3 regions of the Streptomyces sp. NPDC015130 genome follow, and region 1 is predicted to be linked to each of the others. Evidence: riboswitches for the same ligand, from Rfam matches in the RefSeq annotation. Region 1 holds a riboswitch; each other region holds the start of a gene.
What was found. Region 1 has a riboswitch for cobalamin ahead of cobN (cobaltochelatase subunit CobN). Riboswitches for the same ligand answer to the same signal wherever they lie in the genome.
Positions count from the first base shown of each region.

Region 2: it holds a riboswitch for cobalamin, as region 1 does, so the genes downstream of both, ACF08F_RS16370 (ABC transporter substrate-binding protein) here and cobN (cobaltochelatase subunit CobN) in region 1, are expected to answer to the same signal.
Region 3: it holds a riboswitch for cobalamin, as region 1 does, so the genes downstream of both, ACF08F_RS36770 (cobalamin biosynthesis protein) here and cobN (cobaltochelatase subunit CobN) in region 1, are expected to answer to the same signal.

Region 1 is NZ_JBIBVC010000001.1:396,517-403,834, forward strand. Features, by position in the region: gene ACF08F_RS01890 (precorrin-8X methylmutase) at 63-698, opposite strand; gene ACF08F_RS01895 (cobalamin biosynthesis protein CobG) at 713-2,083, opposite strand; cobalamin riboswitch at 2,163-2,296, shown strand; gene cobN (cobaltochelatase subunit CobN) at 2,337-6,023, shown strand; gene ACF08F_RS01905 (DoxX family protein) at 6,234-6,581, opposite strand; gene ACF08F_RS01910 (MarR family winged helix-turn-helix transcriptional regulator) at 6,674-7,117, shown strand; gene ACF08F_RS01915 (nucleoside hydrolase) at 7,136-7,318, opposite strand, start outside.
Region 2 is NZ_JBIBVC010000007.1:40,563-47,880, reverse strand. Features, by position in the region: gene ACF08F_RS16380 (hypothetical protein) at 1-535, opposite strand, end outside; gene ACF08F_RS16375 (hypothetical protein) at 540-3,593, opposite strand; cobalamin riboswitch at 3,813-3,936, shown strand; gene ACF08F_RS16370 (ABC transporter substrate-binding protein) at 3,996-5,066, shown strand; gene ACF08F_RS16365 (FecCD family ABC transporter permease) at 5,132-6,139, shown strand; gene ACF08F_RS16360 (ABC transporter ATP-binding protein) at 6,136-6,951, shown strand; gene ACF08F_RS16355 (methylmalonyl-CoA mutase family protein) at 7,255-7,318, shown strand, end outside.
Region 3 is NZ_JBIBVC010000029.1:57,622-64,939, reverse strand. Features, by position in the region: gene ACF08F_RS36790 (cobyrinate a,c-diamide synthase) at 1-71, opposite strand, end outside; gene cobO (cob(I)yrinic acid a,c-diamide adenosyltransferase) at 65-673, opposite strand; gene ACF08F_RS36780 (putative cobaltochelatase) at 673-2,748, opposite strand; gene ACF08F_RS36775 (cobyric acid synthase) at 2,864-4,411, opposite strand; gene ACF08F_RS36770 (cobalamin biosynthesis protein) at 4,408-5,382, opposite strand; cobalamin riboswitch at 5,417-5,549, opposite strand; gene ACF08F_RS36765 (hypothetical protein) at 5,676-5,897, opposite strand; gene ACF08F_RS36760 (anion permease) at 5,910-7,178, opposite strand.

The DNA.
Region 1 (7,318 bases):
CCGGTCGCCGGTCGTGGCGTCCGGCCGGTCGGCCGTCGGGTCGCCGGTCGTGTGCGCGCTGCTCATGCCTGGATCTCCGCTTCGTGAGCGATCGCGTTGATCGCGGCGGCCGTCATGGCGCTGCCGCCGCGCCGGCCCCGTACGACCAGGTAGTCGAGGCCGAGCCCGTTCTCGGCGAGCGCGTCCTTGGACTCGGCGGCGCCGATGAAGCCGACCGGTATGCCGAGGACGGCGGCGGGCTTCCCCGCGCCCTTCGCGATCATCTCCAGGAGGTGGAAGAGGGCGGTGGGGGCGTTGCCGATGGCGACGACGGAGCCTTCGAGGCGGTCCCGCCACAGTTCGAGCGCGGCGGCGGAGCGGGTGGTGCCGAGTTCGGCGGCGAGGCCCGGCACGGTCGGGTCGGAGAGCGCGCAGAGCACCTCGTTGTCGGCGGGCAGCCGCTTGCGGGTGACGCCGCTGGCGACCATCTGCGCGTCGCAGAGGATCGGGGCGCCGGAGCGGAGGGCCTCGCGGGCGTTCGCGACGACCCGCGGGGAGTACGCGATGTCCTGGACGAGGTCGGTCATGCCGCAGGCGTGGATCATCCGGACCGCCACCTGGGCGACGTCGGCGGGCAGGCCCGCGAGGTCCGCCTCGGCGCGGATCGTGGCAAAGGACCGGCGGTAGATCTCCGCCCCGTCCTTCTCGTAGTCGAACATCCTGTTGCTCTCGCTCATCTCGTCGTGCGGGCCGTGGTCACTGCGTCGGGCAGGGCGGTACGGGGGGTGGGGGCGCCGTCCACCAGGTAGGCGCCGTCGGCGGTGGCGACGACGTCGACCCAGGTGCCGTGCGGGTGCCCGCAGCGGCGCTCGCACCCGGAGTAGTGGACGGGGAGGCCCCGTGCCGACCCCGGGACCGCGTCCGCGCGGACGTCCGCGAGGGACTTGGCGCAGCCCGGCCGCCCGGTGCAGGCGCTGACGCCGGCCCAGGGGGAGTCGGGGCGGGTGATCAGCCCGTGGGCTTCGAGGGCGGCGAGCCGGTCCTCGTACGGCCCCGCTCCGGCTCCTGCGACGACCGCGCCGCGCCACGGCGTCAGCCGGACCTCCTCGGCGGGCAGCAGCGCGCGCAGCTGGGCGGCGGTGAGGCGGCCGAGGGGCGCGAGGACGTACAGGGAGCCGGCGCCGAGGGGCCCGGGGGTGAGCGGTGGGCCGTGGACCAGCAGGGAGTCGGCCGCCGTCACGGGCTCCGCCGCGATGCCCGCGCGGTCGAGCGCGCCCGCCACGTCAGGGGCGCAGCCCTCGGGCAGCTCCCGCACCCGCCAGGCGCCGGTCCCGGCGGCGCGGGCGGCGTCGAGGAAGGCCCCGGCGGCGGCGAGCGCGGCGCGGGGCGCGTCGGCTCCGGCGACCCGCCAGGCCCGCCCGCCGACGTACAGGCGCGCGGCGCCCGGCTCCGGCGTGGTGCTCGGCCCCGGCGTGACGCCCGGCTCCGGCGTGACGCCCGGCTCTGGCGTGACGCCCGGCTCCGGCGTGACGCCCGGCTCCGGCGTGGTGCTCGGCCCCGGCCCCGCACCCGGCTCCACTGCGACCAAGGTCACATCGCCGCCGAGGCCCGCCACGTCGGCGCGGCCGTCGTCGAGGACGAAGAGGAAACGGCCGGAAAGCGCCGCTGCCCAGGGCTCGGCGCAGAGCAGGGCGTCCAGCTCGCGGGCCCACAACTGGACCTCGGGGCCGCCGAGTCCGTCGAGGCCCGCGGCGGGGGAGGCCACGATGTTGCGCACGCGCTCGTGCGTGGGGGAGGGCAGCAGGCCCGCCTCCGCGAGCAGCGCGGCGAGCTCCGCCCCGCACTCCTCCGCGAGGCCGCGCAGCTCCGCGTTCCCCCGGGAGGTGAGGCTGATCCGCCCGTCGCCGAGGGTCTCCGCGGCGGCCGCCAGCGTCTCGACCTGATGCGCCGTCAGGCGTCCTGCGGGCAGCCGCAGTCGGGCCAGCCGGCCGTCGTCGGCGGCGTGCAGGCGCAGCGCCCCGGGGCAGGCGTCGCCACGGTCCCGCTTGCGCGCTTCGTCCCGTTCGGGAGTCGAGGGTGGGGTGGGCGGCATGGCGGCGAGCATACCCACGGGGAACCGGGCCGCCACCGAGTGTGATCCGGCCGACTCCACGGCCCGCCCCGCCCCGCCGACGCCACGATCTAGGATGCAGATCGGCATGGGGTCCCAGGACCCCGGGGAGGAAGCCCGGTGAGAATCCGGCGCGGTCCCGCCACTGTGAGCCCGTACCGGCGACGGTACGGGTGAGTCAGGAACTCCCGCCGTCCACACGACCACCCGGGGCGCGGACAACCCCGAGGAAGGGCCTGCGCTCGCCATGCTTCTGCTGCTGTCGCACTCCGACACCGACCTGCTCAGCGCCCGCGCGGCGAACGCCGCCTCCGCCGGAACCGGCGGCCCGGTGGAGTACCGCTTCGCCAACCCCTCCCGGCTGCCCCTCGCCGACCTCCCCGGCCTCCTCGACGGCGTCGACCTCGTCGTCGTCCGCCTCCTGGGCGGCATCCGCTCCTGGGAGGAGGGGATCGACGCGATCCGCGCCACCGGGAAGCCGGTCGTCGTGCTCAGCGGCGAACAGGCCCCCGACGCGCAGCTGATGGAGACGTCGACCGTCCCCGTCGGCGTCGCCACCGAGGCGCACGCCTACCTCGCGCACGGCGGCCCCGCCAACCTGGAGCAGCTGGCCCGCTTCCTCTCCGACACCGTCCTCCTCACCGGCCACGGCTTCGAGGCCCCGGCCGCCGCCCCCACCTGGGGACCGCTGGAGCGCACGGCCCGACGCACGGACGGCCCGACGATCGCGGTGCTCTACTACCGCGCCCACCACATGAGCGGGAACACCGCCTTCGTCGACACCCTCTGCGCGGCCGTCGAGGACGCGGGCGCGCAGGCGCTCCCGCTGTACGTGGCGTCGCTGCGGGCCCCCGAGCCCGAGCTGCTCGACCGGCTCCGCACCGCCGACGCCATCGTCACCACCGTCCTCGCGGCGGGCGGCACCAAGCCCGCCGAGGCGCAGGCCGCCGATATGGGGATGGCGCAAGGCGCCTCGTTTGAGGGCGGTGGTGGGCGACGGGCGGGCGAGGAGGCCTGGGACGCGGGCGCGCTCGCCGCGCTCGACGTGCCGATCCTCCAGGCGCTGTGCCTGACCGGTTCGCGGGAGAACTGGGAGGAGAACGACGAGGGCCTGTCGCCGCTGGACGCGGCCAGCCAGGTCGCCGTGCCCGAGTTCGACGGCCGGCTCATCACCGTCCCGTTCTCCTTCAAGGAGATCGACGCGGACGGCCTGCCCGCGTACGTCGCGGACGCCGAGCGCGCCGCCCGCGTCGCCGGGATCGCGGTCCGTCACGCGCGCCTGCGGCACATCCCGAACGCGGAGAAGAAGCTGGCGCTGGTCCTCTCCGCGTACCCGACGAAGCACTCCCGCATCGGCAACGCGGTGGGCCTGGACACCCCGGCCTCCGCCGTGGCCCTCCTGCGCCGGCTGATCGCCGAGGGGTACGACTTCGGTCCGGCCGAGGACCTCCCGGGCCTGGTCTCCGGCGACGGCGACGAGCTGATCTACGCCCTGATCGAGGCCGGCGGCCACGACCAGGACTGGCTCACCGAGGAGCAGCTCGCCCGGAACCCCGTCCGCATCCCGGCCGCCGACTACAAGCGCTGGTACGCCGAACTCCCCGCCGAGCTGCGGTCGGACGTCGAGGAGCACTGGGGCCCGGCGCCGGGCGAGATGTTCCTGGACCGCTCCCGCAACCCGGAGGGCGACATCGTCCTCGCCGCCCTGCGGCGCGGGAACCTGCTGATCCTCATCCAGCCGCCGCGCGGCTTCGGCGAGAACCCGATCGCGATCTACCACGACCCCGATCTGCCGCCGTCCCACCACTACCTGGCCGCCTACCGCTGGATCGCCGCCCGTGCCGAGGACGGCGGCTTCGGCGCCGACGCCATGGTCCACCTGGGCAAGCACGGCAACCTGGAGTGGCTGCCCGGCAAGAACGCCGGCCTGTCCGCCGCCTGCGGTCCGGACGCGGCCCTCGGCGACATCCCGCTGGTCTACCCCTTCCTCGTCAACGACCCGGGCGAGGGCACGCAGGCCAAGCGGCGCGTGCACGCGACCCTCGTCGACCACCTGGTGCCGCCGATGGCGCGCGCCGAGTCCTACGGCGACATCGCGCGTCTGGAGCAGCTCCTCGACGAGTACGCGCAGATCTCGTCCATGGACCCGTCCAAGCTGCCCGCGATCCGCGCGCAGATCTGGACGCTGATCCAGGCGGCCAAGCTCGACCACGACCTGGGTCTGGAGCAGCGTCCGGAGGACGACGGCTTCGACGACTTCCTGCTGCACGTCGACGGCTGGCTGTGCGAGGTCAAGGACGCCCAGATCCGCGACGGTCTGCACGTCCTCGGCGGCGCGCCGGAGGGCGAGGCCCGGGTCAACCTGGTCCTCTCGATCCTCCGTGCCCGCCAGATCTGGGGCGGTACGCAGGCCCTCCTCGGCCTGCGCGAGGCCCTGGGTCTCGACGAGTCGGCCGCGACCCGGACGACCGCCGACGAGGCGGAGGCGAAGGCGCGCGAGCTGGTCGAGGCGATGGAGGCCGCGGGCTGGTCGGTGGACGCGGTCCCGACGGTGGCGGACGGCCACGGCCCCGAGGTGGCGGCCGTCCTCCGCTTCGCCTGCGAGCAGGTCGTGCCGCGCCTGGCCGCGACGACCGACGAGCTGAGCCACGCCGTGCACGCCCTGAACGGCGGCTTCGTCCCGGCGGGCCCGTCCGGCTCGCCGCTGCGCGGTCTGGTCAACGTCCTGCCGACGGGCCGCAACTTCTACTCGGTCGACCCGAAGGCCGTGCCGTCCCGCCTCGCGTGGGAGACGGGCCAGGCCCTCGCCGACTCGCTCCTGGAGCGCTACCGCACGGACAACGGCGAGTGGCCGACCTCCGTCGGGCTTTCCCTCTGGGGCACGAGCGCGATGCGGACCGCCGGCGACGACGTGGCCGAGGCGCTGGCCCTGCTCGGTGTCCGCCCGCTGTGGGACGACGCCTCGCGCCGCGTGAACGGCCTGGAGCCGATCCCGCTCGCCGAGCTCGGCCGCCCCCGTGTGGACGTCACGCTCCGCATCTCCGGCTTCTTCCGCGACGCGTTCCCGCACGTCATCGGGCTCCTCGACGATGCCGTACGGCTGGTCGCGGGCCTGGACGAGCCGGCCGAGGACAACTACGTCCGGGCGCACGCGCAGGCCGACCTGGCCGAGCACGGCGACGAGCGCCGCGCCACGACCCGTATCTTCGGCTCCCGCCCCGGCACGTACGGCGCGGGCATCCTCCAGCTGATCGACAGCCGAGACTGGCGCACGGACGCCGACCTCGCGGAGGTCTACACGGTCTGGGGCGGCTACGCCTACGGCCGTGGCCTCGAAGGCCGTCCGGCCCGCGCCGAGATGGAGACCGCGTACAAGCGGATCGCGGTCGCGGCGAAGAACACGGACACCCGCGAGCACGACATCGCGGACTCCGACGACTACTTCCAGTACCACGGCGGCATGGTGGCGACCGTCCGCGCGCTGAAGGGCACGGCCCCCGAGGCGTACATCGGCGACTCCACCCGCCCGGAGACGGTCCGCACCCGCACGCTGGTCGAGGAGACCTCCCGGGTCTTCCGGGCCCGTGTGGTCAATCCGCGCTGGATCGAGGCGATGCGCCGCCACGGCTACAAGGGCGCGTTCGAGCTGGCGGCGACGGTCGACTACCTCTTCGGCTACGACGCCACGACGGGCGTGGTCGCCGACTGGATGTACGACAAGCTCACCCAGGAGTACGTCCTGGACGCGGAGAACCAGGCCTTCCTGAAGGAGGCCAACCCCTGGGCCCTGCACGGCATCGCGGAGCGCCTCCTCGAAGCCGAGTCCCGCGGCATGTGGGAGAAGCCGGACCCGGAGACCCTGGCCGCCCTGCGCCAGGTCTTCCTGGAGACGGAGGGCGACCTCGAGGGCGAGGGCACCGACGAGGAGGCGTAGGCCTCCTCAGGAGGGGAGCAACCCTTCTCTCGGAGGGGGGAGCAACCCTTGTCTCCGAGGGGGAGCGACCTTTTCTCCGGAAGGGAGCAACCGTTCGCCGGAACGGAGCGTCCCTTCCCAAGTCCGCGTGGTCTCCGAAGGCCTCGCTCACCGCACGGGGGTCGGTGGGCGGGGCCTTCGGCGTGCCCGGACACATTCGGGCCGTCCGCGTCAGGCGGAGGCGAGGCGCAGGGAAAGGGCCGCCGCCGATATCAGGGTGAGGACGACCGCCGGGGCCATCTCGTAGTCCTTCGCGCGGACGTGGGTGATCACGGCGCCCGCGAAGTAGAGCGTGACGCCGACCGCCGCCGCCACGCCGAGCGGCGCCACGGCGAGGCCCGCGAGGAGGCCGAGCGCGCCCGCCGCCTTCGCCGCGCCGAGCCACGGCAGCCAGGACTCGGGCACGCCGACCTTGGTCATGTTGCCCGTGACCTGCGGGTTCCGGGTGAAGGTCAGGAAGGCCGAGGCGGAGAGGGCCAAGGCGAGCAGCACGGCGACCACGGCGTAGCCGATGAACATGGGGGAGCTCCAATGATGAGAGGCAAGCAATCGTTGAACGGTATCAACGATTTATCTGGCTCCACAATAGGGCCGCTGTTACCGTGGACGGCATGGCAGCTCACCCGACCGATCGCCTCGGCTTCCTCCTCTCCTTCCGGGGGGAGCTCACCGGTGCGCGCATCCGCGCCGCCCTGGGTGTCGTGGGGCTGCACCCGCGCAACGCGATGACGTTGATGCAGCTCGCCCCCGGGGCCATGAGTCAGCGGGAACTGGCCGCCGTGATGGAGGTCGACCCGAGTCAACTCGTGGCGATCCTCAATGAGTTGGAGTCCGAAGGACTGGCCGAGCGGCGCCGCGACCCCGCCGACCGGCGGCGGCACATCGTGGAGATCACGCCCGCCGGCGCCGAGGCCCTGGAGCGGGTCGACTCGGCGGTGAGCGCGGCGGAGCGCGAGCTGTTCGGGGATCTCAGCGCCGCCGAACAGGCCGTCCTGCGCGGCCTGTTGGACCGGGTCGTCGTGGACCCGGCCGACCACGACTGCGGCGCCGGCTGAGGCACGCCGGACGAGCGGTCAGGGCGAGCCCAGGACCCTGACCGCCTCCACGACCAGGTCCCAGAAGCCGTCGGCGTCGACCTCCATCCCCACCTCCGCGTTCGGCGGCAGGCCCGTCACCCCGTCCAGGTCGACGACCGTCGCGCCGCGCGTCCACGTCCCCGTCAGCTCCACCCGCACCGCCGCCCGCACCAGGCTGAC
Region 2 (7,318 bases), on a different contig from region 1:
CCGCGGCCTTGTACAGCTCGGGGATCAGCCAGGGTTTCTCGGCGGCGAGTTCGGCACGGGCGATCGCGTAGGCGATCCGCTCGCCGCCCGGTTGCGCCTCGGTGGGCAGGGCCGCGTGCTCGCGCTTGAACGGGTCCAGGACGGAGGGCGACTCCCAGTCCGATCCGTAGGCGCTCGCCTCGTACGCGGTACGCAGCGCACTGAGGCGCTCGGTGACCCGCCGGGGCTCGTGGGCCCCGAGCCAGTCGCCCATCCTGCCGACGAGCGAGGCGCCGAAGGCGCCGTGGCGGGCCTCCTCGTCCTGGGTCCACACGGGCTGTCCGCTGTCGAGGTAGACCCGGCCGGCCTCCTTGAGCCGGCCGCTCGGGCCGCCACCGAAGGTAGCCGTGAACTGCTGCTCCGAGATCAGGTCCAGCCGCGGGTCGTCGGAGTCGGGCCGCAGGGACCGGAACTTGTCGTAGTTGAGGAGGCGGAGCTGGGTCTCGTAGAACCAGAGCGCCCGGCGCCGCACCTCCTCGCGCAGGTCCTCCGCCACGGCGTCAGGACTCCGGCCCGCAGGTCGTGGCCGGCCAGGCCGGCAGGGTGGCGTCCTCCTTGAGGAGGACCAGCGTCGTGGGCAGGGCGACCTCCCACTGCTCCACGCACACCTCCTCGCCGGGGGCCCGGTTGGCGGCCTTGATCTCCTCGATGATCGACAGGTAGTGGTCGCCGTACATGTCGGGGATCTCCTCACCCATCCACACGTCCCCCGTCTCGTGGAAGTGGGCCAGGGCGGCCTCGAAGCCGGGCCGGACGGGGACGACGACGCGCGCCGCACCGGCCTTGAGGAAGGCCTCGAACTGCGGGTCGGCGTCCTGCGTGAGCAGCAGCTCCTGCCACCGCGGGGGGCGGCCCCAGTAGTAGGGGTAGCAGGTGTGCATGAGGTTCTCCCACTCGAAGGCGCGCTCGAAGAACGCCACGACGGAACCCCATTCCCGCACGGCGAGGGGATCGGGGAGCGCCGCGCCCGGTGGCGCGGGTGCCGGTGCGGGTGTCGGCAGCCAGGTCTGCGGGTGCTCGCCGAGCAGCAGGAACACGAAGGCCCGCTTGAGCTCCTGGAGGGTGACGGCCGGGTCGTGGCCCAGTCCGCCGGCGGCGGCGAGCTGGGCGCGCGTGGCGGCGACGTAGCGGGCGAGCTTCTCCTCGTACTCCGCGAGCTTGCGCTGGTAGCCGCCGACGATGGTCGCGTGGGTCTTCAGCTGCCACTGGGCATAGGCCTCGTCGGTGCGCTGGCAGACCAGCGCGACGGCGTAGGCGACGGAGACGACCTGCGCGAAGGAGCGGACGCCGACCGGGACTTCACCGGTCTCCCCCGCCATCGTGAACGGGGCGTTGAGGAAGGGGTTGCCGCCTCCGGACTCCTGCACACGGCGGTGGATGCTCTCGCCGACGACGACTTCGAGGGCTGCTCCCGGGGGCGGTGCCAGGTAGTCCATGTTGGTGGTCTGCACATAGCCGGCGACCGCCTTGTACCCCTCGGGTACGGGCAGTTTGAAGGAGGCCTGCTGGGCGACGTGGGACTCCCCTCCGTACGCCGCGACCTTCTTGCTGCCCTCGATCACCTGAGTCTGCGAGATCGTCTTGGCGTAGACCGCGGGCGGCGGGGTGACGGAGCCGGTGACGCCGTACTGCGTGGCGTACCACATGTAGTTGGAGGCGTTGATCTGGTCGGGGTACAGCCCGGGGTCGAGGGGCTTGACCAGCTGGAAGTGCTCGGGCTTGGCGGCGTCCTTGAGTGCCTGGACGAGCACGGCGGCGGGTTCGGGCACGACGACGTCGTACATCAGGCGCTTGCCGTAGTTGAGAGTCCGCAGGTTGTAGACCTTGTCGACCCATTGGTAGATCCCGCGGATCTTCTCCACGCCCTGGTGGTTGTCGAGGACGTGTCCGACCCGCTCGACATAGCTGCGGCTCTCCCGGCTCACCCTCTGCCGGCGCACTTCCGAGGTGCGTCGCTCGACCGACCTGGCGACGACGCTCTGGGCGAAGTTGCTCTTGTTGTTCTCCACCAGCCGCCCGTAGTCGGAGGAGGTCATGCCGTCGCCGGAGGTGCTGCTCTGCCGGCCCGACTCCCGCTGGGTCTCGGCGGCGAGCTCGTTGCGCTGGGTGGACTGCTGGTCGCGCTCGTCGGTCTGCGAGGTCAGCGTCTCCTCGGTCTCGATGATCTCCGAGCTCTCGGATCGGCGGGTCCAGCGGCGGAGCTGTTCGTGCTCCAGGACGTTCTCGATGTGGGAGATCTCGCCCGCCCGGTATCCGACGGTCTCCTGGCGCACGACGAACAGGTTGCCCACGCCGGCCGGGCGGGTGACCGCCTTGCTGAAGTCCGGGGCGCGGGCCTGGTCCACCTCGGCCGTGGGGACGACCGGCGTGGTCTCGGCGAACAGCTGCCCACCGACCCGGTAGACCTTGGCCGTCGTGGGCGCCTCCTCGGGCAGCAGTTCCTCGTTGAGCGACACGAGTCGCTGCCCGATGCGGTCGAGCGCCACGGGGACGGCGGTCCGGTCGACCTTGACGTCCAGCTTCGCCATGGCGGCGCGCTCGTCCTCGCCGAACCGCCTGCGCGCCGTCTCGGCCAGCAGGATCGTCGAAGGCCCGGCGGCGACCGCGGCTGAATCGCCGATCTCGGAGCGCCCCTCCTCCACCGCGACGCCTCCCGAGTCCGTGGCCGTGGCGACGGCCTGCGGTGGCGGTGGCTCGGAGGCGGTGACCTCCAACTCTTCTGGGCGCACGGCGAGAAGCTTGTCGTAGGCGGCCTGCAGCCGGTCCCGCTCCCGCCGCAGCGTGTGGGTCCGCTCGTGCCGCGCGGCCGTCTCCGCGGCGGCGCCCTCCTCGGACGCTCGGACGGTTCGCCCTTCGGCCGACGGGTGTGCCACCGCCGCGAGCGGGCCGGGCGGGATCCTCAGGGGCCGTGCAAGCAGGCGCCGCACCTCCTCGCGGTTCAGCTTGTCCGGCGGCGGGTTCGGGGCGGCGGGCGCGGCGGAGCCGCCGGGCGGGGCCGCGGCTGAGACGGACCCGGACGGAGACGCGGAGGCGGAGGCGGGGGTGGCGAGGTGTCGCAGGAAGGACGCGGCGCGGAGTTGCCGTACGACGGTCGCGGTGTCGACCGCCGCGTATCCGGTGGCGAGCTTCACCGCCACGACCGCGTTCTGCAGGAGCTCCAGGTCGCTCTTGAAGGCCGCACCGGCGACCACCTGCGCGACGGGCGCGCCGAAAACGTCCTGGACGAGCTGCTGGACCTTCTGGGTGTTGACCGTGGGCAGTTGCTCCAGCGCGGCCTCCAGCCCGCCGAGCTTCTGGCCCAGTTTCGTCGGATCGGCCGTGGGCGAGGAGAACCGCTCGGACAGGAACTTCTCGGCAAGGGCTCGCACTTGAGCGGCCGGCGAGGGCGGCGGATCGTCCACTGCGGAGTCCGGCCCCGCGTCCGCGCCGCCCCCGCCGCCGCCCGCGGCCTCCTCCAGGTCCTGCTGGAACGTGGACTGGTTCGTGGCGTCGATCGCGTCGGTCCGCGCCGGTACCGCGAAGTCGTGCTCGATGTATCGGAAGAGGTCAACCATCACTCGTCTCCCCTGGACCGGGGCGGCCGTGGGCACTCCCGCCCGATGCCGCCCGTCATCTGCGAAGTGACTCAACGTTACCAGTGGATTACATCACGTGACCGATACTTCACTCGATCAGGTGAGACCCCGTCACCTCGCCCTGACGCCTGACCCCTGTGGTAGCTTGCCCGGGCCAGTCGTACCTCTGTACATATCGACGCGGTATGTGCACGGGTCAGGGAATCCGGTGGGAATCCGGAGCTGACGCGCAGCGGTGAGGGTGACGGGCGGAGCAACTGCCACTGGGTCCCGAGGGGTCCGGGAAGGCGTTCCGTCCGGACGACCCCGAGTCCGAAGACCTGCTGGCGGCCCCGGTCGGCACACCGTCGCCCGGGGAGCACCGTACGACAGGCTCCGCGCATGAGCCGTGACGCAGAGGACTCCTCCGTGCCGCTCGCACACCCCGTCCGTTCCACCGTGCTCCTCGTGGCCGGTGCCCTCCTCGTGGCCGGCTGCGGCTCCGGCGGTCCGGCACCCGCCGGTCCGGCGGCGAAGGGGGCGGCCTCCGGCTACCCCGTCTCCCTCGACAACTGCGGGCAGCGGGTCGAGGTCGACCGCGCCCCGCGCCGTGCCGTCGCCCTCGACCAGGGTTCGGCCGAGATCATGCTGTCGCTCGGTCTGGCCGACCGCATGGTGGGGACCGCCACGTGGACGGACCCGGTCCTCAAGGGGCTGGAGAAGGCGAACGCGAAGGTCCCCCGACTCGCCGACCGTTACCCGTCGTTCGAGAAGGTGCTCGACACCGAGCCCGACTTCGTCAGCGCCTCCTTCCTCTACACCCTGGGCAAGGGCGGGGTGGCGCCCCGCGAGCGGTTCGCGAAGCTCGGCGTCCCCACCTACCTCTCCCCCACCGACTGTGTCGGCAAGGACAACAGCGGCGACGGCGACGGCGTGCGCACCCGGCCGCTGACGATGGACGCCGTGTACGGCGAGATCCATGACCTGGCGCGGGTGTTCGGCGTCCCGGAGCGCGGCGAGAAGCTCGTGCGCGAGCTCCGTGCGCGGGTGGAGAAGGCCAGGGCCGGTGCCGACTTCGGCGACGCCTCCGTCCTCTACTGGTTCTCCGACTCGCAGGGGCCGTACATGGCCGGGTGCTGCGGCGCCCCGGGGATCGTCAGCGGGACGCTCGGCGTGAGGAACGTCTTCGACGACACCAAGGAGGAGTGGCCGCAGATCAATTGGGAGACCGTCGCCGACCGCGACCCCGACGTGCTGGTGATCGCCGACCTGACGCGTAAGGCGCAGTCGGCCGAGAGCGCCGCGAAGAAGATCGAGTTCCTGGAGTCCCACCCCGTCACCCGGAACATGACGGCGGTGAAGGGCAAGCGGTACGTGATCCTCAGCGGCCAGGCCATGAACCCGACCGTCCGCACCGTGGAAGGCATCGAGAAGGTGGCCGCGGCCCTGCGGACGTACGGGCTCGCGAAGTGATCCCGTCCCGTACGGAGACGCAGACGGAGACGGAGACGCAGACGCAGACGCAGACGCAGACGGGTATATGCGTCGGTGCCGGTGCGGTCCTCGGGGTCGTCCTCCTGTGCGTCTCCGTCGCCCTCGCCGTCACCTTCGGGCCGGCCGACATCCGCGTCGCCGACACCTGGTCCGTGGTCGCCTCCCACCTCGGCGGGAAGCCGTCCGGGCTGAGTGCGATCCGCGACGGCATCGTCTGGGACCTGCGGCTGCCCCGCACGCTCCTCGCCGCCGTGTGCGGGGCCGGACTCGCGGTCTGCGGCGCGGTGATGCAGTCCCTCCTGCGCAATCCGCTCGCCGACCCGTTCGTCCTCGGCGTCTCCTCCGGCGCCTCGACCGGCGCCGTCGCGGTGGTCGTGCTCGGCGTCGGCGGCGGCGTGGTGTCCGTCACCGGCGGCGCGTTCCTCGGCGCGCTCTGCTCCTTCGCCCTGGTCCTCCTGCTCAGTCACACGCTGGGCGGGTCGACGGACCGCGTGGTCCTGGCGGGGGTCGCCGCGATGCAGCTCTTCTCCGCCCTCACCTCCTTCGTGGTGATGACCGCCGCCGACGCCGAGACGACCCGGGGCATCCTCTTCTGGCTGCTCGGCTCGCTCGCCGGCGCCGGCTGGACCGACGTCGGCGTGTGCGCCGCCGTCCTGGCCGGGGCGCTGCTGGTCTGCGGCGGGCACGCCCGGACCCTCGACGCCTTCGCCTTCGGCGAGGACGCGGCGGCGACGCTCGGCGTCTCCGTGGCCCGGACCCGTCTCGTGCTCCTGTCGGTCACCGCCCTGCTCACCGCCGTCCTGGTCTCCTCCGCGGGCGCGATCGGCTTCGTCGGCCTGGTCCTGCCGCACGCGGTACGGGCCCTCGCCGGCCCCGGTCACGCCCGGCTGCTGCCGCTGACCGCACTGGCCGGGGCGGTGTTCCTGGTGTGGGCCGACACCCTCGCCCGTACCGTGCTCGACCCGCAGGAGGTGCCGGTCGGCGTGGTGACGTCGATCGTCGGCGTCCCCGCGTTCGTCCTCGTCCTGTACCGCACCAGGAGCACCCGATGACCCGCACTCCGACGCGTACCGAGGGCGCCGCCCCGGGCCTGCGGGCCGAGCGCGTCTCCCGTACGGCCGGCGGCGCCCTCGTCCTGGACGGGGTGACCCTCGCACCGCGCCCCGGCACGCTGACCGGGCTGCTGGGCCCGAACGGTTCGGGCAAGTCCACCCTCCTGCGGGTCCTGGCGGGCGTGCTGGCGCCCGACGCCGGGGTCGTGACCCTGGACGGCGACCCGCTGGGCACCGTCCCGCGCCGCACGCTCGCCCGGCGCGTCGCGGTCGTCGAGCAGCACGCCGACACCCAGGTCGACCTCACCGTGGCCGACGCCGTACGCCTCGGCCGGATCCCGCACCGGCGGGCGTGGTCGCCCGCGACGGCCGCCGACGAGGCCGCCGTCCGGTCCGCCCTCGCCCGGACCGGGCTGACCGGCCGGGCCGGGCGGAGCTGGCGCACGCTCTCCGGCGGTGAACGCCAGCGCGTCCAGATCGCCCGCGCCCTCGCCCAGGAGCCGCGCGAGCTGCTGCTCGACGAGCCGACCAACCACCTCGACATCCAGCACCAGCTGGACCTGCTGGGCCTGGTCGCCGGGCTGCGCCTCACCTGCGTCGTCGCGCTGCACGACCTCAACCTCGCGGCGATGTACTGCGATCACGTCGTCGTCCTGCGCGAGGGCGGGGTGGTGGCCGCCGGGCCGGTCGAGGAGGTGCTGACCGCGCGGCTCATCGAGGACGTGTACGGCGTCCGGGCCTCCGTGACCCGCCCGGAGCCGGGCGGCCGCCCCCACATCCGCTTCCTCGGCACGGCGCAGGCCGGGGAATGAGGGCCCCGAGGCCGGCGGCCGCGAGGAGGGAGTGAGGGCCCCGAGGCGGGAGTGAGGGCCCCGAGGCCGGCGGCGCCGAGGCGGACCTGACGGACTTCGGCACCCGGCCCTGGGCGGAGAGGACGAGCGGCGCCGACGGCCTCGCCGACGCCCGATTCATGATCGCCACCGGCCTCCGCCGCGGCCGTCCGCAGGTCCGGGGCATCACGCCGGGCGCGTCATGGGCAAGGCCGATCTGGAGAGGTCAAGGTCACAGTCGATCACTCTGCTGTCACTCAAGGGGCTTCACCTAGCATCCGAGGCATGACTGTGCTGCCTGACGATGGCCTCTCCCTGGCCGCCGAGTTCCCCGCAGCGACCCACGACC
Region 3 (7,318 bases), on a different contig from region 1:
ATCAGGCCGGTCGCGACCGTGGTCTTGCCCGCGCCCGAGGAGGGCGCGGCGATGACGAGACGTGCTACCACTCGATGCCCCGCTGGCCCTTCTGACCGGCGTCCATGGGGTGCTTGACCTTGGACATGTCGGTGACGAGGTCGGCGAAGTCGACCAGCTCCTGCGGCGCGTTGCGCCCGGTGATGACGACGTGCTGGTGTCCGGGACGGTCACGGAGGACCTCGACGACCTCCTTGACGTCGATCCAGCCCCAGTGGAGGAGGTAGGCGAACTCGTCGAGGACGTAGAACTTGTACCGCTCCTCGGCGAGGTCCCGCTTGACCTGCTCCCAGCCCTCGCGGGCCTTCTCCTCGTGCGACTGCTCGCCCTCGGCGACCTCGCGCTGGATCCAGGACCAGCCCTCGCCCATCTTGTTCCAGGTGACGGTGCCGCCCTTGCCGGTCTCGCCGAGCGCCTTGAGGGCGTTCTCCTCGCCGACCTTCCACTTGGCGGACTTGACGAACTGGAACACCCCGATCGGCCAGCCCTGGTTCCAGGCGCGCAGCGCCATGCCGAACGCGGCGGTCGACTTCCCCTTGCCGACGCCCGTGTGCACCATCACGAGTGCCCGGTTGCGGCGCTGACGGGTGGTGAGACCGTCGTCGGGCACGACGGTCGGCTGTCCCTGCGGCATTAAGCGGCCCTCCATGCTGTCTGCGTTGTCTGTCCTGCTGCCTGTACGTCCTTGACGAGGCCGGCGATCGCGTCGGCGCGCAGCTCGTCCAAGGTGACGGCGGTGCCGCCGAGTTCGCGTGCGAGGCTCCCGGCGAGCCCGAGCCGCACCGGCCCGGTCTCGCAGTCCACGACCACGCTCGCCGTGCCGTCGGCGGCGTGCAGCCGGGCCGCCCGGGCGGCCAGCGCCACCGGGTCGGCGCCGCCGCCGGTCGCCCGGCCGTCGGTCACGACGACGAGCAGCGGGCGCCGCGAGGGGTCCCGCAGCCGCTCGATCCGCAGGACGTCGTGGGCCTTGAGGAGTCCGGCCGACAGCGGTGTGCGGCCACCCGTCGGGAGCTGTTCGAGGCGGGCGGCCGCCGCGTCCACGGACGAGGTCGGCGGCAGCGCGAGCTCGGCGGTACGGCCCCGGAAGGTGACCAGGCCGACCTTGTCGCGCCGCTGGTAGGCGTCGAGGAGCAGCGAGAGGACGGCCCCCTTGACGGCGCTCATCCGCTGCCGGGCCGCCATCGAGCCGGAGGCGTCGACGGCGAACAGCACGAGGTTCCCCTCGCGGCCCTCGCGGGTCGCCTGCCGGAGGTCGTCCCGCCGGACGACGAGCCCGGGACCGGTCCGCCCGCGCGCCCGCTGGTGCGGGGCCGCGGCCTGGACGGTCGCCGCGAGGTGCAGCTTGGTCAGCGCGCCCCGGGGCCGGGTGGATCCGGTGGTACGGCCGTGCTCGGTACGGGCCCGGGAGCGGCGCCCGGCGGCGCCCTCGCCCAGGCCGGGGACGCTCAGCATCCTCGTACGGAAGGGCTCGGCGGCCTTGACGGCGGCGCGCTCACCGGAGCCGGCGCCCGCGGTCTGCGGAGCGGGCGAGGGAGCCTCGTCGGGGGAGGGAGCGGGAGTCTCGTCGGGCGAGGGCGTCTCCTCCGGTGCGGGGGAGTGCTCGGGCGCGGGCCCTTCGCCCTGCGGCGGAATGCCCCCGCCGGGACCTCCGCCGGGGCCCCCGTCACCGGGGCCGTCCGGCTCGGGATCCTCGTCGTCCCCCTTGAACTGCTCCAGCGTCTCGTCGAGCTTGTCCTCGTCGAGGCCGGGGGCGTCGAAGGGGTTGCGCCGGCGCCGGTGGGGGAGGGCCAGGAGCGCGGCCTGCCGCACGTCCTCGGAGGTGACCTCGTCCCGCCCGGCCCAGGCCGCGAGGGCGGTCGCGGCCCGCGCCATGACGATGTCGGCGCGCATGCCGTCGACCTCGAAGGCGGCGCAGGTCGCGGCGATCTGGAGGAGTGCGGCGTCCCCGATGGCCACCTTCGGCAGCAGGGCGCGGGCGGCGACGATCCGGTCCCGCAGCGCGGTCTCCTCGTCGGCCCAGCGCGCGGCGAAGCCGACCGGGTCGTCCTCGAAGGCGAGCCGCCGCCGGACGACCTCCACGCGCTGCTCGGGCACGCGGGAGGCGGCGACCTCGACGGTCAGCCCGAACCGGTCGAGCAGCTGCGGCCGCAGCTCGCCCTCCTCGGGGTTCATGGTCCCGACGAGCAGGAAACGGGCGGCGTGCCGCACGGAGACGCCTTCGCGCTCGACGTGGGAGGCGCCCATGGCGGCGGCGTCGAGCAGGTGGTCGATCAGGTGGTCGCTCAGCAGATTGACCTCGTCGACGTAGAGGATGCCCCGGTGCGCCGCGGCGAGGAGCCCCGGCTCGAAGGCCTTCACGCCCTCGGCGAGCGCCTTCTCGATGTCGAGCGCGCCGACGAGCCGGTCCTCGGAGGCGCCGACGGGCAGCTCGACCATCCGCGCGGGACGCTCGACGCCGGGCGCCGTGCCGTGCGGCCCGTCGGGGCAGCCGAGGTCGGGCGACGCGGGGTCGCAGCTGAACCGGCAGCCGGAGACGACGGGCACGGCGGGCAGCAGATCGGCGAGGGCCCGGACGGCGGTGGACTTGGCGGTGCCCTTCTCACCCCGCACGAGCACACCGCCCACGGCCGGACTCACCGCGTTGAGCAGCAACGCGAGCCGCAGATCGTCCATGCCGACGACGGCGGTGAACGGGTACCGGGTGCTCATCGGTCGGTTCCTTCCTCAGGTTCGGTCAGCTGATGTGTGTGCCCGACGGCCGCCGACGGCGGACAACCCCCGACGGGGACCGTCCGCCCGGAACCTCTCCGGATCCCGCGCGCACTCACGGCGCACCCGGCGGCACGAACGGCAGCCCCGCCGGGGCCCCCTCCTCGATCAGCCGCAGCAGCGCGTCCGTGTCCGCGTGCTCCTCGATCAGGTCTCCGAGCCGGTCCAGCTGCTCCTCCCGCAGGGTGCCGAACGACGTGTCGGGGGCCGGCACGAACCGCCGCCCCGCCGCCGCCGCGACCTCCCGCAGGAACGCCCGCCGGAACCCGTCGCTCTCCAGGGAGCCGTGCCAGTGCGTACCCCACACGGAGCCGACCCGGCACCCGTCGAGGAACGGCTCCCCGCCCAGCACGTCCGCGACGCCGTGGTGGATCTCGTACCCCTCGACCCGCTCCCCGAGCGCCTCGCCGACCGGCCGCGCCAGGGTCTTCTCGCGCGCGAACCGCACCCGTACGGGCAGCAGCCCGAGCCCGTCGACGGTCCCGGCCTTCGACTCGACCTCGTCGTCGATCCGCTCGCCGAGCGCCTGGAAGCCGCCGCAGATCCCGAGGACCGGCCGCCCCTCCGCCGCGCGCCGGACCAGCTCGTCCGCGAGGCCCCGCTCGCGGAGCCACGCGAGCGCCTTGACCGTCCCCCGGGTGCCCGGGACGACGACGAGGTCCGCGTCGACGAGCTCCTCCGGCCGGTCGACGAACCGGACGACGACGCCCGGCTCGGCGGCCAGCGCGTCGACGTCGGTGAAGTTCGACATCAGCGGTACGGCGCACACGGCGACCCGCAGGACGTCCGCGCCGACCGGGGGCGCGACGACGGACTCGCGGACGGTGCCCCGCAGCGAGACCCGGAGCCCGTCCTCCTCGTCGATGCCGAGCCCGTGCGCGTACGGCAGGACGCCGAAGGTCCGCCGCCCGGTGAGCCCGTGCAGCATGTCGAGACCCGGCTCGAGCAGGGTCACGTCACCGCGGAACTTGTTCACGAGGTATCCGGCGACGAGCTGCTGGTCCTCGGGCGAGAGCAGCGCCGTCGTCCCGAAGAACTGGGCGAAGACCCCGCCCCGGTCGATGTCGCCGACCACGACGACGGGCAGGTTCGCGGCCCGTGCGATGCCCATGTTCACGATGTCCGTGCGCCGCAGGTTGATCTCGGCCGGACTGCCCGCCCCCTCGCAGATCACGGCGTCGTACATGCCCCGGAGTTCCTCCAGGCACGCCAGGACCGGCTCGAAGAGTTCCTTCTGCCGTCCCCCGTGCAGTGCCTTCCCGGGGGACGACCCGCCGGACCCCCCGAAGAACCCGCGGGCGCTCAGCTCGCCCACCGGTTTCCCCATGAGGACGACCTGGCTGGAGCGGTCGCTGCCCGGCTTGAGCAGCACGGGGTTCATGAGCGCGGTCGGCTCGACGCGGGCGGCCTGCGCCTGCATGGCCTGGGCCCGCCCGATCTCGGCGCCCTCGCGGGTCACGAAGGAGTTGAGGGACATGTTCTGCCCCTTGAACGGCGCCACCTTCAGGCCCTTGCGGACCAGCCAGCGGCAGATGCCGGCCGTCACGACGCTCTTGCCGGCGTCGGACGTGGTCCCGGCGACCAGCAGCCCCCCACCCCTCATGCGTTCCTCCGCTTCACGGCACCGATGATCATGCGGCCGCCGACGCAGGCGGCCAGGGTCAGTGCGGTCACCCGGCGTGAGAGCCGGACCGCCCGGTCGATGTCGGCGACCTCGACGGGCCGCCCTTCCCCGTTCAGCACGGGCCGGTGCTCGACCCGCCCGCCGTACGCGAGGGTCCCCCCGAGCCGTACGCCGAGGGCGCCCGCGAAGGCGGCCTCGACGGGGCCCGCGTTGGGGCTGGGGTGCTTCGCCGCGTCCGCCCGCCAGGCCCGTACGGCTCCCCGCGGGTTCCCTCCGGCGAGCGTCGCGGCGGCGGCCGTCAGCCGGGCCCCGGGCCAGCCCGCCACGTCGTCGAGACGGGCCGAGGCCCAGCCGAAGCGCCGGTGGCGCGGCGACTTGTGGCCGACCATGGCGTCGAGGGTGTTGACGGCCCGGAAGGCGAGGAGGCCCGGCACGCCCGCGACCGCACCCCAGAACAGGGCGCCGACCACGGCGTCGGAGGTGTTCTCGGCGACGGACTCGACGACCGCGCGGGCCATCGCGGGACCGTCCAGGGACTGCGGGTCGCGCCCGCACAGGTGCGGCAGCCGCTCCCGGGCGACCTCCAGGTCCCCGGCGGCGAGCGCCCCGCCGATCGCGCGGGCCTCCCGCCCCAGGGTCGTACCGCCGACGACGGCCCACACGGAGGCGGCGGTCAGTGCGACGGCGGCGGCCGGCCGGTCCCGGACGGCCCGGGCGGCGAGGGCGCCGAGGGCGGCGGTGGAGCCGGCGCAGACGGCGGTGTGCAGGGCGCCCCAGCCGCGGTGGTCGTGGTGGAGGCGCTGTTCGACGGCGGCGGCGGCCCGGCCGAAGGCGGCGACGGGGTGTCCGCGGCGGGGATCGCCGACGAGCTGGTCGACGGCGAGCCCGAGGGCGGCGCCGTACGCGAATCCGCCCGGGGAGAGGCGGCTGGCTCTGATGCGGCCGGGCATGGGCGCATGTCCTCACTCAGGGTCCGCGCCCTGGATCGACGTGACCGGCGGCGAGAGTTCCTGACTCCCGGACCCCTCGGATCCGGTCACAGTGGCGGGACCGCGCCGGATTCGCACCGGACTTCCTCTGCTGCCGCCGTAATGGCCTCGGCAGTCCACCACGGGCCGCGAACAGCCGTCAACTCACCCTTGACCTGCGACGGGTCACTGTGCGAAGCACCACAAACACGGCGGCCGGGCGGCCCGTCACCCGAAGGTGCGGACCGCCCGGCCGCCGTGGAGAGAGAGGACCGTCAGACGACGATCAGGTAGATGCCGTACGCCACGGCCGCCGCGCACAGCGCGAAGCAGGCGTAGGCACCGGTGCGGGCCAGGGTCGCGGAGCCGCCGTTCGCGGCCGCCTCCTCCTGCTTGCCGAGGCCGACGATCCCGAGGGTGAAGAGGCCCACGAGGGCGACGGTCGCCAGGAGGCTGACCCCGAAGACGGAGCCGAGGGCTGCCCAGTCGATCTTCATGTCGTTCGTTCCTTACACCGTTGCGGCGGGGGCCGGGGGAGCGGTCGGGTCCGTGGGAACCGGCGCCGGGATGGTGGTCTTGAGGTCCTCGTCCGCGACGGCGGCGACGGAACCGGCGGCCGGCGGCGGGGTGACGGCCGCGATGGCGGTGGTCACGACGCCCGCGGGCTCCTCGTCCAGGTCGTCGGCGGTGACGTTGTGGTGGTCGACCGGCTTGCGGCGGGAGAGCGCCCAGATCACGGCCGAGCCGGAGACCAGCAGGACGGCCGTGGCGGCGATGCCCCAGGGGCCCTGCTTGGTGAGGAACTCGGCGCCGGCGCCGACGAGACCCGCGGCGGGCAGGGTCAGACCCCAGGCGACGAACATCCGGGTGGCGGTCGACCAGCGGACGACACCGCCCTTGCGGCCGAGGCCGGCACCCATCACGGCACCCGAGCAGGACTGCGTGGTGGAGAGGGAGAAGCCGAGGTGCGAGGAGGCCAGGATGACCGTGGCGGCGCTGGTCTGGGCGGCGAAGCCCTGCTGCGGCTGGAGGTCGGTGAGGCCCTTGCCCATGGTGCGGATGATGCGCCAGCCGCCGAGGTAGGTGCCGGCCGCGATGGCGACACCGGCGGAGACGATGACCCACATCGGGGGGTTCGAGCCGGGGGCGACGACACCCTGGGTGACCAGGGCGAGGGTGATGATGCCCATCGTCTTCTGGGCGTCGTTGGTGCCGTGGGCGAGGGAGACGAGACCGGCGGAGGCGATCTGGCCGGCCCGGTAGCCCTTGGCCGTCGACTTGGCCTCGGGGTTCGCCTTGATCTTGTACGTCAGCTTCGTGGCGGCCATCGCGGCGAGACCCGCGACGAGCGGCGCGGCGACGGCCGGGATGAGGACCTTGGTGACGATGGTCGAGCCGTTGACCGCGGACCAGCCGGCCGACATGACCGCGGCGCCGATGAGGCCGCCGAAGAGCGCGTGGGAGGAGCTGGACGGCAGGCCCAGGAGCCAGGTCAGCAGGTTCCACAGGATGGCGCCCACGAGCGCCGCGAAGATCACTTCTGTACGAATGCCCTCTTCGTTGATGATCCCGCCGGAGATCGTCTTGGCGACCTCCACGGACAGGAACGCGCCGACGAGGTTCAGCACGGCGGACATGGCCACCGCCGTCTTGGGCTTCAGTGCACCGGTCGAGATGGTCGTGGCCATCGCGTTGGCGGTGTCGTGGAAACCGTTCGTGAAATCGAACACGAGAGCTGTCACGACCACAATGGCGAGCAGCAGCGTGATGTGTTCCATTTACCCAGGCAATCGTTTGACGTCAGTGGCTCGACGAACGTAGGCAACCTGGGTGAACGGAAGATGAACTGGGGCGGGCGACGTGGTGTCCCCATCCGGTGTCAAGACATTCCGCTTAGCCCTCGACGGAGCCGGTGTCC